DNA from 2 places in the Mesorhizobium sp. M0018 genome. Region 1 is predicted to be linked to the other one. Evidence: predicted binding sites of a transcription regulator. Region 1 holds the regulator's gene; the other holds the start of a gene.
The links. The regulator HrcA, encoded in region 1, represses chaperone genes, less so after heat shock. The targets are predictions, from matches to a motif close to GTTAGCACTCNCNNNNNGNGAGTGCTAAC.

Region 1 (7,053 bases):
TTGTCGGCTGGCGCTCGGCCGTTCAGCCATCGCCGTCTCCGCCGGTCCCGTCTCTTCCGGCATTCTTGAGGTCGAGGAGCCGACGATAGAGCGCCTGCTTCTGGCCACCCGTCATCTTGGCGGCTTCCGCCGCTGCCTTGGAGGCCGGCATCTCGGCGGCGAGCGAAAGCAGCAGCCGGTCGATGTCTTCTGGCTCATCAGCGACCGCATCGGCCGGGCCGACGCAGATGACGATTTCACCCTTGGGCGTATCGGCTCCCGCATAATGGCTGGCGAGCGATTGCAGGGTGTCGGTCCGCATCTCCTCGAAGGTCTTGGTCAGCTCGCGGCCGATCGCCGCCTTGCGGGCACCGCCCAGCACCTCGACCATGGCACTGAGCGTCTCGGCCAGCCGGCGCGGCGATTCGAAGAAGATCAACGTTGCCGGCACCGCCTTCAGCGCTTCCAGCCGCGTCAGCCGCTGCCCGGTCTTCACCGGCAGGAAGCCGGCAAACAGAAACGCGTCCGAGGGCAGGCCGGATGCCGTCAACGCGGCAAGTGGCGCCGACGGTCCGGGGATCGGCACGACACGAATGCCGCGATCCAGCGCCTCACCAACCAGCCGGTAGCCGGGGTCGGAGATGAGCGGCGTGCCGGCATCCGAGCTCAGCGCTACGCTTTGGCCGGCCAGCAGCGCCGCGATCAGCTTCGGTCCGGCCTCGCCGGCATTGTGCTCATGGTAGGCGGTGGTGCGGCGGCGGATGCCGTAGCGGTCGAGCAGCACGCGGCTGACACGTGTGTCCTCGCAAGCGACGATATCGGCGGCGGCGAGCGTTTCCAGCGCGCGCAGCGTGATATCGGCGAGATTGCCGATAGGCGTCGCCACCAGGTAGAGCGCCGGCTCGAGCGGCCGGGCGGCGATTTCGGTCTGCCCGACCACATAACTGCGTTTGGCCGATTCGCCGGTCACCTGCACAACTCCGTTCGACCCTGTTTGGCACGGCTCACGCTTGGTTGCAAAAGCCTGGGTTGCAAAGGCCCTGGTTCCAGAAGGGATGCCGACGTGAACCGGCCGCCATGCCTTCGCCACAGTAGGGAACGAAACCGTTGCCGGCGAATTTTACCCCTGATCTCGGGAGGAGTAGGATGGACAGCCTGACGATACAGGACGTTTTCGAACCCTACTATGCCGGCCGCAAACGCTTCGCCGCACCATGCGACAAGAGCCGGCCTGCCGAAGCCGCAGATGGCAGAGCCAAGAAGCCGCTTGCACGCCAGCGATCGGCAGAGAGCAAGCCCGCAAACGAAACCGACCGCACGATGGAGCACTGACCGGACGATGCCCAATCGCTTCGACATTTTCATCACCCGCCTCGAAACAAAAAGCGCCCGCGATGGCGCAGCGTCACATTCCACAGACGACCAGCACCATGCCTCACGCGACAAAAGCGAGATCAAGCCGGTCCGTTCCGGAGAGACCAGCGAAAAAGATCGCGCCAAACACCGCCACAAGCACGAGGCTTGACCCCGCAAACCTTAGCGATCGGTCGAGACAGCTCTCGAAAGCGCGGTTGCGCATGCTCCGCGATGTATCATTCAACCCAGATACTTCGAGACACGCGCCTCCAGCAGGCCCACCAGAGCCGGGTCCACGAATGCATAGTCGTCGGGAATATCGAGGCAGATTACTCGAGCCTTTTTCAGGCTTGTCTTGAATTTCTGCTGCAGTTTGGCGCGGTGCATTTTTTCCATCACGAAGATGATGTCGGCCCAGGCGACGAGTTCATGCGTCAACGGAATGTCGGCATCGTGATTAGTGCCGGCCGAAGCGACCTCGATGTCCCGCCGCTTGGAAAACACCTGCTCCGCCGTCGGGCTGCGCAAGCGATTCTGGCTGCAGATGAAGAGAACGTTCTTCAACGTGCTATCTGGCCAAGTCCGCCACGACCGCATCGAGCACGATCATGCCGGCCGGCGTGGCGCGCAGGCGCGCATTGCCGATCGGCGCCACCAGGCCTTCGTCCTGCAGTACCGACAGCCGTGCCGTCGACAGGCCGCGCCCTGAAAATGCCTCGTAGCGGGAAAGGTCGATGCCTTCCGCCAGCCTCAGCCCCATCAGCAGGAACTCGTCGGCCTCTTCCGACCGCGTCAGGATCTCGCCGCCGGTAACGCCATGGCCCTTGGCCTCGACCAGATTGGCCCAAGTCTCCGGCATTTTCTCGGCGATCGTCACCACGCGCCGGCCATTTTCGACGAACCGGCCATGCGCGCCGGGACCGACGCCGACATATTCGCCATAACGCCAGTAGGTGAGATTGTGCCGGCTTTCGGCGCCGGGCCTGGCATGGTTGGAAATCTCGTAGGCCGGCAGTCCGCGCGCGGCGGTGATCTCCTGTGTCAACGCGTAGAGATCGGCGGCAAGCTCATTGTCTGGAATGATGAACTTGCTTGCCGCATGCAGCGCATGGAACGGCGTGCCTTCCTCGATGGTCAGCTGATAGAGCGACAGATGGTCTGCGGCGTGGCCGATCGCCTGCTCGAGCTCCGCCTGCCACGCTTCCGGCGTCTGACCGGGCCGCGCGTAGATCAGGTCGAACGACAGCCGTGGGAATATCTCGCGCGCCAGGCCGATCGCATGCAGGGCCTCATCGACATTGTGCAAACGGCCGAGGAAGCGCAGATCCTTGTCGTGCAGCGCCTGCACGCCAAGCGATACCCGGTTGACGCCGGCCGCGCGATAGCCGCGAAAGCGCTCGGCCTCGACGGAGGAGGGATTGGCCTCCAGTGTCACCTCGATGCCATCAGGCACCGTCCAGTTCTTCGCCACTGCATCCAGCACCGCCGCCACGGTCTGCGGTTTCATCAGCGATGGCGTGCCGCCGCCAAGAAAGATACTGGTCACCTCGCGCGGCCCGGTGCGGCCGCGCATCGTCGCCAGCTCGGCCTCGAAGGCGCGGGCAAAACGCTCCTGGTCGACCGGCTGGTGGCGGACATGGCTGTTGAAGTCGCAATACGGGCATTTGGCCGCGCAGAATGGCCAGTGGACGTAGACGCCGAAACCAGGCCTGCGGTCGAGCAGCATGGTCATACGGCGGCCAATCGGGCTTGCGCGAATTTCTGGAAGGCGCGGGCACGGTGCGACAATGCGGTTGGCTGGCCGGGCTTCCAGCCATGCTTGTCCTTCGCGCTCATCTCGCCGAAGGTCTTCTCGAACCCATCGGGCAAGAACACCGGATCGTAGCCGAAGCCGAGCTCGCCGCGCGGCGGCCATACCAGCGTGCCCTCGACCTCACCGCGAAAATATTCCGCCTGGCCATCGGGGAAGGCCAGGCAGATGACCGCGACAAAGTGGCCCTTGCGCTGGGCAGGCGTGATCGCGCCAACTTCTTGCAAGGCCACTTCCGTGCGCTGCATGGCCATGCCGAAGTCGCGGGAGCCGTCCGGCGTCTCAGCCCAGTTGGCGGTGTAGACGCCGGGTGCGCCGTCGAGCGCATCGACACACAGGCCGGAATCGTCCGACAGCGCCGGCAATCCAGTGGCCTTGGCGGCGGCCAAGGCTTTTATGAGGGCGTTCTCCTCGAAAGTGGTGCCGGTCTCGTCCGGTTCCGGCAGGCCGTATTCCTTTGCGGACTTCGCTTCAATGCCGAATGGCGCCATCAGATCGGCGAATTCTCGCAATTTGCCGGCGTTGTGGCTTGCGACGATGATCTTATGCCCATCAAGCGAATGAATAGTTGGCGAATGCATCAGATGCCCCAAATTCGTGGCTCGGCGAATTCGATCGAATTGCCGGAGGGATCGCGAATATAGATCGAGCGGCCGCCTTGCGGCCACTCGAACTCGCTTTCGATGGCGATTTTCTTCGCCTCAAGATGCGCTTTCCAGCGTGGGATTTCATCCGCGCTTGCGGCGAAGCAAAGATGGCCCTGGCCGACCGCGCCATGCGGCGGCACGGGCAGCTTGGCGTCGGCCCGCGGCGGCACTTTGGTGGCCTCGGCATTGAAGATAAGCAGCACGCCGTCGCCGCAGCGGAAGAAGAGATGCCTGCCATCGACCTTACCGAGCAGATCGAGCCCGAGCACGCCCGAATAGAACCGTTCCGCGGCAGCAAGGTCGGTCACGTAGAGTGCTGATTCCAGGATTGCGGAAGGAGTCACAGGATCGCCAATCTCATCAATATTGGACCGCAGCTAAGCCACCGCCATTTGCTGCAAGCTGACCAGGCGCTGAATGCCTTTCTTGGCGAGCCCCATCAGCGCCGCGAACTGCTCTTCCGAGAACGGCTCGCCCTCGGCCGTGCCTTGGATCTCGACGATGCCGCCCTTGCCGGTCATGACGAAATTGGCGTCGGTGCCGGCCGAGGAATCCTCGATGTAGTCGAGGTCGATGACCGGCTGGCCATCATGGATTCCGCAGGAGATTGCCGCAACGTGATCCTTCAGCACCTTGCTCAGGCTCGCCATCTGGCGGGCTTCCATCCAGCGCAGGCAGTCGTAGAGCGCCACCCAGCCGCCGGTGATCGAAGCGGTGCGCGTGCCGCCGTCGGCCTGGATCACGTCGCAGTCGACGGTGATCTGCTGCTCGCCGAGCGCCTGCAGATTGACCACGGCGCGCAGGGAGCGGCCGATCAGCCGCTGGATTTCCAGCGTGCGGCCGCCTTGTTTGCCGGACGAAGCCTCGCGGCGCATGCGCTCGCCGGTCGAACGCGGCAGCATGCCGTATTCCGCCGTCACCCAGCCCTTGCCGGAGTTGCGCATCCAGCCCGGCACCTTTTCCTCCAGGCTGGCCGTACACAGCACATGCGTGTCGCCGAACTTCACCAGGCACGAGCCTTCCGCATGCTTGGAGACGCCGCGCTCGAAGGAGATGGGGCGCATTTCGTCGAATTGGCGTTTGGAAGGGCGCATTCAGGCTTCTTTCTTTCTTCGGAATCTTGGCCGGGGAATCTTGGCCGGCTTGTAGCCGCACGGGGCGTGACGCGCAAAGGAAAATGGACCGGTTGCGCCGACACCGCGGAAGTCTATATCTTCGGGGCGGAGGTTTTGGCTCGAAATGACAAAGGCAGTCGATCCCGGTTTGCAGTCGCACGTGCTCCCGTCGCACGCGCTGCAATCGCCCGCGCTTCAATCGCTCGACATGCGTTCGCGCGACATCTTCCGGCGCATCGTCGATTCCTATTTGAGGGATGGCGAGCCGGTCGGTTCGCGCAGCCTGTCGCGCATCCTGCCGTCGTCGCTGTCGCCGGCCACCATCCGCAACGTGATGAGCGACCTTGAGCATCTCGGCCTGATCTATGCGCCGCACATTTCGGCTGGCCGGCTGCCGACCCAGGCAGGCCTGCGCTTCTTCGTCGATGCTTTCATGGAACTTGGTGACCTCTCCGACGAGGAGCGCCGCACCATCGAGGCCCAGGTGCGCGCCTCCGGCTCGGGCGCGACGCTGGAGCATATGCTGACCGAGGCCAGCCAGATGCTGTCCGGCATGTCGCGCGGCGCCGGCCTCGTGCTCGCCGCCAAGAATGAGGCGGCGCTTAAGCACATCGAATTCATCCAGCTCGAGCCGACCAAGGCGCTGGCCGTGCTGGTCTCGCAGAACGGCGACGTCGAAAATCGCGTCATCGATCTGCCCGCCGGCATCACCATCTCGCAATTGCACGAAGCCTCTAACTTCCTCAACGCCCATATCCGCGGTCGCACCCTGGCCGAGGCGCGGGTCGAGATCGCCCGCATCAAGGAAGAGACCAGGGCGGCCCTCGACACGCTGTCGCAGGATCTGGTCGAGAAGGGCCTGGCGGTCTGGGCAGGCGCTGAAAGCGGCGTGCCTGGGCGGCTTATCGTGCGCGGTCGCGCCAATCTCCTGGAAAACGTCACTGCCCAGGCCGACATAGAATTGCTGCGGCATCTGTTTGAGGATCTGGAGACGCAGGATGGGCTGATCCAGCTTCTCGACCTCGCCGAGGCAGGCCCAGGCGTGCGCATATTCATCGGTTCGGAAAACAAGCTGTTTTCGCTGTCTGGCTCCTCGCTGGTGGTGGCACCCTATCGCGACAAGGACGCGCGTGTCGTCGGTGCGCTCGGCGTCATCGGGCCGACGCGGCTGAATTATGCGCGCATAGTACCGATGGTCGACTATACGGCGCAGCTGATTTCGCGCATGCTGAGCTAGGAGCCGCCGCGGGCCTGCCGCAAGGAGGAGAAAAGAATGGCGCTGGAATCGTTCAAGGCCCAGATCAGTCTGCTGCTCGAAGAAATGATCAACCAGCCAGAGGATCAGCACGAGGTACAAGAGCAGTTGCGCGAGAAGCTGCAAGAGATGCGGGCGATGGGTTTACCGCTGCCGGCCGATCTGGTCGCGCTGGAAAAGCGCCTCGACGACGACTTTTACGCCTCTGGCAACTGAACGGGTTCGGCTTCAAATCCTCGTGTGCTGGACGGCCGCTTGGAACGATCAATACCTGATGCCGTTTGCCCCTGTTCGAGGCGAATCCCGGAGGACGTTGATGATCCGATCTGGCGGCTTTGCGGCCTTGGGCGCTGCCCTCCTTGTTGCGACACCGGCAGCCGCCCAGCAGGCGGATCAGAATGTGCTCAAAGGCGAAGCCGCGTTTGGCGATTGGCACGCCGACAGGCCTGGCGTCCGACGCCTGATTGGGCCGCGAGACATGCCGGCAGCCGACCCCGCCCAATCCGCTTCGAACGGCGCCGGCGTGGCGGAACGGCCCGAAAGCGCCAAGCCAGAATTGCCGTCGGGCTTTTCGGCTGAAATGATCGCATCCGGCATCGTCAATCCACGTGTCGTGCGCGTCGCTCCGAATGGCGACCTGTTTGTTGCCAACAGCCATGCCGACCAAATACGCGTCTATCGTCTCGCCGAGGGCAGCGCCAGGCCCATCGAGAAAGCGATCTTCGCCAAGGGGCTCAATTATCCCTACGGCATCGCCTTCTATCCGCCAGGAGACAAACCGCAATGGGTCTATGTCGCGAACAGCGACAGCATCGTCCGGTTCCCCTATCGCGATGGCGACTTGAAGACATCCGGCAAACCAGAAACCATTGTCGCCCAAATCCCGTCGGG
Region 2 (7,053 bases), on a different contig from region 1:
AAGGATCGGTCCCAGCATGATGCCGGCGCCCCAGATGGCCATGGCCTGGCCGTGGCGTTCCCTGGGGTTGATGTCGAGCAGGAAGGTCTGCGACAGCGGCACGATGGCCGCACCGAACACGCCTTGCATGAGCCGGAACAAAACGATGGTCTCAGGGCTCCAGGCGATGCCGCACAGCATTGAAAAGACGGTGAAACCGACCACGGCCGTCAGGAACAGCTCCTTGCGACCGAAGCGGTCGGCCAGCCAACCGGTCACCGGCGTCATGATCGCCGCGGCAACGATGTAGGAGGTCAACACCCAGTTGATGTTGTCGGGGGAGGCGCCGAGATCGCCGGTCATGGTCGGCAGCGCAACGTTGGCGATCGTCGTGTCGAGCGCTTGCATGATCGTCGCAAGCATGAGCGCAACTGTGATCAGGCCGCGGTGCGGTACTTCGCGAAAGGGTTCTGGGCTGCTCATGACGTAAAACTTCCAGCAGGTAACAAAAACGTGTACATTAGGTTTCCGGACGGCGAGGCCCCGCTGTAGAGAGACCCTCATCGCGGTGGGACGCGAGCATCGATGTGGGGGTTACATCGACTGAGCGTCTCGACAAAGCGGGCGCCTGCCGCCCGGAAACCTGAGGACCGAAGATCCTGCGCGACGTTGTCTGCTCAGGCAGGCTACAGCGCAGCCCGTCTACGCATTCAACTTTTCCTGCGCCTCCCTCGGACCAATCCTGCATCCATCTCGCTGTTTGCTATGCGGCCGCTACCAGGCCTCTTTACCTGGCCTCGCCTGCCGTGGCGCGGCGGAAAATGCTCGGCAGCCCGCGGGAAACGCCGGTGTCCACCGTGACGGTCGCGCTCATGCCGGTGCGCAGCGCCGCCTTGGCGTCGGCATCGGTCAATTCCAGGCGGACCGGAATGCGCTGCGTGACCTTGACCCAGTTGCCGGTAGCGTTCTGCGCGGGCAGCAGCGAGAACTCGGCGCCGGTGCCGGCGCCGATCGCCTTGACGGTGGCTTCGAACGTCTTGCCCGGATAAGTATCGACCATGATTTCGGCCTTCTGGCCGGGTTTCATGTTGGTGAGCTGGGTTTCCTTGAAATTGGCGTCGACCCAGGTGTCGCCGGTCTCGACCAGCGAAAACAGCGGCGTGCCCGAACCGACATACTGGCCGACCTTGAACGAAGCGGCCTGGCTGATGATGCCGTCGGCGGGTGCCTTGACCGTGGTCTGGACCAGATCGTAGGCCGCCTTGTCGCGTGCGGCGAGCGCCGCCATTACCGTTGGATGCTTGTCGGTCTCGATGTCGGGATTGCCGCCAAGTGCCGCCTTGGCGCTGACGATCCCTTGCTGGGCCACGGCCAGCTGCTGCTTCGCCTTGTCGAGGTCGTTCTTGGCTTCGTCCAGAGACGACTTGGCGTTGATGCCCTTCTGGGCAAGGTCGGCGGCGCGGTCATATTGCGACTGCGCGTACTGGACCTGGCTTTCGTCGGACTTCTCCTGCGCCAGCGCCTGGCTGTAGGCCGCACGCAACTGCTCGACATTGAGCCGTGCGCCGGCCACCGCCGCGTCGGCCTGGGCCAATGCGATCCGGTAGGGCTCGGGATCGATAGCGAACAACACGTCGCCCTGCTTGACAGACTGGTTGTCGAAAATGTCGACCTGAACGATGCGGCCCGCCGTATCGGCGGCTATCGACACCTTGGCCTGCTGCAGATTGGCGTTCTCGGTCTCCTGATAGCGGCCGCCGGTCACCCAGACATAGCTGCCGCCGGCGATCAACGCAGCGGGCAGCACAAACATCAAAAGGAAGCGGCCGGCACGGCGCTTCTGCTTCGGCGCCACCGGCGCCGGAGCTATCTGCGGAGCGACCGTTACCGGAGCTGCCGCCGGCTTCGCGGGAGCTTCCATCTCCAGCTTGGCCGCATTCTCATCTAGTTTGGCTACCGCGTTCATGCTGCTGCGCCTTCCGTATTCTTCACTTTTTCCGAGGGCGGCGCCTCACCATCTGCAAGATTCTGCACCATTGTCTCCAGAGCCCTGACTAGGACGCGGCGATCTTCCGGCGAAACGCCAACGAGCGATTCCTCATAGACCTCGCCGGCAAGGCTCTTGACGTGGGTGTAGGCCGCGTTTGCCTTGGCGGTCGGGAAAATCATGCGCACTCGCCTGTCGGTTGCGTCGGGACGACGCTCTATCCAGCCGCCCTCCTCCATGCGATCGACAAGACGCGAGACGCTGATCGGCTCGATTTCGAGAAGCTCGGCAAGCCGCGCCTGCGCGACACCCGCCTCCTTGGCGACGCGGACCAGAAGCCGCCACTGCGCCGAAGAAAGGCCGAAACCACTGGCGCGCGCTTCGAAGCGCTTGCGCATCAGGCGCTGCACGTCGTGGATCAAAAAGCCCAATCTGTCGATGCCGTCGGAAACCATGAGCGACATATATAATAAGCGTGCTTATAATTCAAGGAGCCGGATTGTGCCAGAAGCCGGCGAGTGTGCATGGCAGTCGGTGCAGGGCGATCGTGGTTAGCAATTTATTACGCCGGGCGCTTGTGACGCGAAGCGATGCGGTTCTCGAGCGGCGCCCCGGATGAGCTGAGCCTGGATGCAGCACTTGTGACGGCGCCCTCGGGCGAACGCTTCTTCAGCATATCGGCGTGCTACATCGGCCCACTCGACGAAGGCCAGCAAATCATTCAACCTCTGAGAGAGTATGGCACGCCAGTTGAGCGCCGGATTGCTCCTGTCCCCTATCTTCAAATCCAATCGGCCGGGGACAGCCTCTTTCCGCGCGGGCGGCGCTACTACTGGAAGGCGCAGTTCATGCGCGAAATCACAGATCAGGCGATCGATACCATGCTTGCGGCTTACATGACTGCACCCAGCGAATCGCTTCTGGTCCTGCAGCAGGTTGGCGGCGCCATCTCGCGAGTACCGATGGACGGAACGCCCTACGCCAATCGGGATGCGCTTTACGATCTGGGACTACCCGTCTGACGACGAAACGCACATCCGATGGGCGCGCGACCTGTGGGATGCAATGAGACCGTTCTCGACCGGCGGCGTCTATGCGAATAATCTCGGCGAAGAAGGCACTGATCGGGTTCTGGCGGCTTACGGCGAGAATTATCCGAGGTTGGCCGCACTAAAGAACAAGTATGATCCCACCAATTTCTTTCGCTTGAACCAAAACATTAAGCCTGCGACCTGAGCGACCGCCCCAGGCCGATGCTCGAAATTCTGCGGCGCTGCTACAGCTCCAAATTCCAGTTCTGGCCGACCAGATCCTTGCCGAAGGAATGGTGGCGCTCCTCGTTGGTCAATTTAAAGCCCGCAGCCTCATAGATGTGGCGGGCGGCGGCGAGCACGTCGTTGGTCCACAGCGTCAGTGTCGTGTAACCCGTGGCGCGGCAAAAGCCGATACATTCCTCGACGAGCCGCTTGCCGATGCCGAGGCCGCGCGCCGACGGCTCGACATAGAGCAGGCGCAACTTCGCCACCGCGTCCGACTGGCGCACGACGAAGACCGAGCCGACGACCTCGCCTTGCCTCTCGGCGATCCAGCTGCGTTCCCATTTCGGATCGAAGGATTTGACGAATGCGCCGAGGATTTCGGCGACCAGCGCCTCATAGGTTTCGTCCCAGCCATATTCCTGCGCGTAGAGCAGGCCCTGGCGATGGATAATCCAGCCGATGTCGCCGACTTGCAGAGGCCGCAGCATATAGGGAATTTTGGGCTCGGCGCTTCCGCCCAGCAGACGCTGTACCGTCTGCATGGCCTTGACCAGCCTATCCTGTTCGGGAACTGGAAGCCGGTCGAGCAATGCCGCGACCTGGTCGTGCGAACCCTGGTTCAGCGGCGCGAAGGCCTGCCGCCCGGCCTTGGTCAGCGCGATCGTCGAACGCCGTGCATCCGCCTCGATCGTGGCGCGCTCGACCAGATCACGCTCCTCGAACTTCTTCAGCAGCCGGCTGAGATAACCGGCATCGAGGCCGAGATCGCGCCCAAGGTCGGTGGCGGTCAGGCCATCGCGATGCGCCAGCTCATAGAGCACTCGCGCCTCGGTCAGCGAGAAGGTGCTTTTCAGCAGCCCTTCGTCGAGCAGCCCGATCTGGCGGGTGTAGAAGCGGTTGAAGGCCCGCACCGCGTCGATCCGCTCCTTGCCTGGGTGATGATGAATGGTCATGGCATCCTCTTCCCGGCAAGATCAGCGATTTAGTTGACTTAGTCAAGTATCCGTTTGAAGCAATTGTCCTGATGATGCTCACCGGGCGCCTTGACTCGCGCGAGTTGCCAGCCTATTTCAGCGCCACGTTAGCACTCCCCCAAGATGAGTGCTAACCACATGTCCGGCGCCGCCGGACGGAGGAACTGTTCTCACCATTCTCATCGAGGAATAAAAAATGGCAAAGTCGAAGTTCCGCCCGCTTCATGACCGCGTGGTCGTTCGTCGGGTCGAATCCGAATCCAAGACCGCGGGCGGGATCATCATCCCCGATACGGCTAAGGAAAAGCCGCAGGAAGGCGAGATCATCGCCGTCGGTTCCGGCGCCCGCGACGAAGCCGGCAAGCTCGTCCCGCTGGACGTCAAGGCCGGCGACCGCATCCTGTTCGGCAAGTGGTCGGGCACCGAAGTCAAGCTCAATGGCGAAGACCTTCTGATCATGAAGGAATCCGACATCATGGGCATCATCGGCTGAATATCGGCCTCACCCTCATTTAAATCTTCGGGCTCAATCCAAGCCCCTGCCAGGAGCTAAAAATGGCTGCCAAAGACGTAAAATTCTCCCGCGACGCTCGTGAGCGCATGCTGCGCGGCGTCAACATCCTCGCCGACGCGGTGAAGGTCACGCTCGGCCCTAAGGGCCGCAACGTCGTCATCGACAAGTCGTTCGGCGCACCGCGCATCACCAAGGACGGCGTCACCGTCGCCAAGGAAATCGAGCTTGAGGACAAGTTCGAAAACATGGGCGCGCAGATGGTCCGCGAAGTTGCTTCGAAGACCAACGACATCGCCGGCGACGGCACCACCACCGCGACCGTTCTGGCACAGTCGATCGTCCAGGAAGGCCACAAGTCGGTTGCCGCCGGCATGAACCCGATGGACCTCAAGCGCGGCATCGACCTCGCCGTCGCCGACGTCGTCGCGACGCTGATTAAGAACGCCAAGAAGATCAAGACCTCGGAAGAGGTTGCCCAGGTCGGCACCATCGCCGGCAATGGCGACGTGTCGGTCGGCTCGATGATCGCGGAAGCGATGCAGAAGGTCGGCAATGAGGGCGTCATCACCGTCGAGGAAGCAAAGACCGCCGAGACCGAGCTTGAAGTCGTTGAAGGCATGCAGTTCGACCGCGGCTATCTCTCGCCCTACTTCGTCACCAACGCCGAGAAGATGGTTGCGGATCTGGAAGACGCCTACATTCTTCTCCACGAGAAGAAGCTCTCCAATCTGCAGGCCATGCTGCCGATCCTCGAGGCCGTCGTGCAGACCTCGAAGCCGCTGGTCATCATCTCGGAAGATGTCGAAGGCGAGGCCCTGGCCACGCTGGTCGTCAACAAGCTGCGCGGTGGCCTGAAAATCGCCGCCGTCAAGGCGCCGGGCTTTGGTGATCGCCGCAAGGCCATGCTGGAAGACATCGCCATCCTCACCGGTGGCCAGGTCATTTCCGAAGACCTCGGCATCAAGCTCGAGAATGTCGGCCTGAACATGCTCGGCCGCGCCAAGAAGGTGTCGATCTCCAAGGAGAACACCACCATCGTCGACGGCGCCGGCAAGAAGGCCGAAATCCAGGGCCGCGTCGCCCAGATCAAGCAGCAGATCGAGGAGACCACCTCGGACTACGACAAGGAGAAGCTGCAGGAACGTCTCGCCAAGCTGGCGGGCGGCGTTGCCGTCATCCGCGTCGGCGGTGCGACCGAAGTGGAAGTCAAGGAAAAGAAGGACCGCGTCGATGACGCCCTCAACGCGACCCGCGCGGCCGTCGAAGAAGGCATCGTTCCCGGCGGCGGCGTCGCACTGCTGCGCGCTTCGCTGAGCATCAAGGCAACCGGCGCCAACTCCGACCAGGCCGCCGGCATCAACATCGTGCGCCGCGCGCTGCAGGCTCCGGCCCGCCAGATCGCGGCCAACGCCGGTGCGGAAGCATCGATCGTTGCCGGCAAGATCCTTGAGAACAAGGGGGCAACCTTCGGCTACAACGCCCAGACCGGCGAATATGGCGACATGATCGCCATGGGTATCGTCGATCCGGTCAAGGTTGTGCGCACGGCTCTGCAGGACGCGGCCTCGGTCGCCGGCCTGCTGGTCACCACCGAAGCCATGATCGCGGAGGCTCCGAAGAAGGAGTCGGCTGGCGGCGGCATGCCTGGCGGCATGGGCGGCGGCGGCATGGGCGGCATGGGTGGCATGGATTTCTAATCCAGCCAATCTCGCAAGCTTTCGGAAAGGGCGGCAGCGATGCCGCCCTTTTTGTTTGCTTCATAGCGGGCTGCCCCGGCTCAAGCGGCGATATCAATGCACCGCGGCAGTGGCACTCTTGGCCGGCAAAGCGCCCTCAATCAGCGCCGCGACCTCATCGGCTACCGCCAGCACCGGGGCGCGGTCGTGGGTGGCGCGTGCGATCACCATCAGCCCTTCCAGCGATGATTCGACCAGCAGTGCCAGCGCATGCGCGCGGCGCTCGGGCACCCCTGCCCCGACGAAGGCCGCCCTGAGCAAGCCTATCCATTGCTCGAAGGCGGAGCGGCACAACTCGGCCAGTTCCGGCATGTCGATCGGCGAGTCCAACACCACGGGCGCGATCGGGCAACCGAGCGTGAACCGATTGTCTTCCAGCATGCGCGCGACCGACTGGTAGATGTGGTGGACGGCCACCGCCGGGTCCTTTTCGGCTGCAAGGGCCTCGCCCAGCCTTTTCGAGACGTCCTCGACGCTGTCGCGCGTCACCTCGATGACCAACTGGTCCTTGCCGCCCGGAAAATGAAAATAGAGCGAGCCTCTCGGCGCGCCTGAGGCGCTCAATATATCGTTGAGCGACGTGCCGTGGTAGCCGCGCTGCCTC

Region 2: groES (co-chaperone GroES) is a predicted target of HrcA. The motif match lies at 4,306-4,334, and genes of this name have one in related genera.

The regions. Positions count from the first base shown of each region.
Region 1 is NZ_JAMYVL010000003.1:26,761-33,813, forward strand. Features, by position in the region: partial or broken gene NKJ81_RS04635 (YraN family protein) at 1-30, opposite strand, end outside; gene rsmI (16S rRNA (cytidine(1402)-2'-O)-methyltransferase) at 23-949, opposite strand; gene NKJ81_RS04645 (hypothetical protein) at 1,126-1,311, shown strand; gene NKJ81_RS04650 (hypothetical protein) at 1,319-1,504, shown strand; gene NKJ81_RS04655 (low molecular weight protein tyrosine phosphatase family protein) at 1,576-1,899, opposite strand; gene hemW (radical SAM family heme chaperone HemW) at 1,904-3,067, opposite strand; gene rdgB (RdgB/HAM1 family non-canonical purine NTP pyrophosphatase) at 3,064-3,711, opposite strand; gene NKJ81_RS04670 (VOC family protein) at 3,726-4,136, opposite strand; gene rph (ribonuclease PH) at 4,170-4,886, opposite strand; gene hrcA (heat-inducible transcriptional repressor HrcA) at 5,032-6,144, shown strand; gene NKJ81_RS04685 (hypothetical protein) at 6,181-6,378, shown strand; gene NKJ81_RS04690 (PQQ-dependent sugar dehydrogenase) at 6,479-7,053, shown strand, end outside.
Region 2 is NZ_JAMYVL010000015.1:74,140-81,192, forward strand. Features, by position in the region: gene NKJ81_RS21045 (DHA2 family efflux MFS transporter permease subunit) at 1-462, opposite strand, end outside; gene NKJ81_RS21050 (HlyD family secretion protein) at 767-1,945, opposite strand; gene NKJ81_RS21055 (MarR family winged helix-turn-helix transcriptional regulator) at 1,942-2,421, opposite strand; gene NKJ81_RS21060 (hypothetical protein) at 2,557-2,988, shown strand; gene NKJ81_RS21065 (BBE domain-containing protein) at 2,957-3,202, shown strand; gene NKJ81_RS21070 (bifunctional helix-turn-helix transcriptional regulator/GNAT family N-acetyltransferase) at 3,243-4,178, opposite strand; gene groES (co-chaperone GroES) at 4,396-4,692, shown strand; gene groL (chaperonin GroEL) at 4,755-6,410, shown strand; gene NKJ81_RS21085 (TetR/AcrR family transcriptional regulator) at 6,504-7,053, opposite strand, start outside.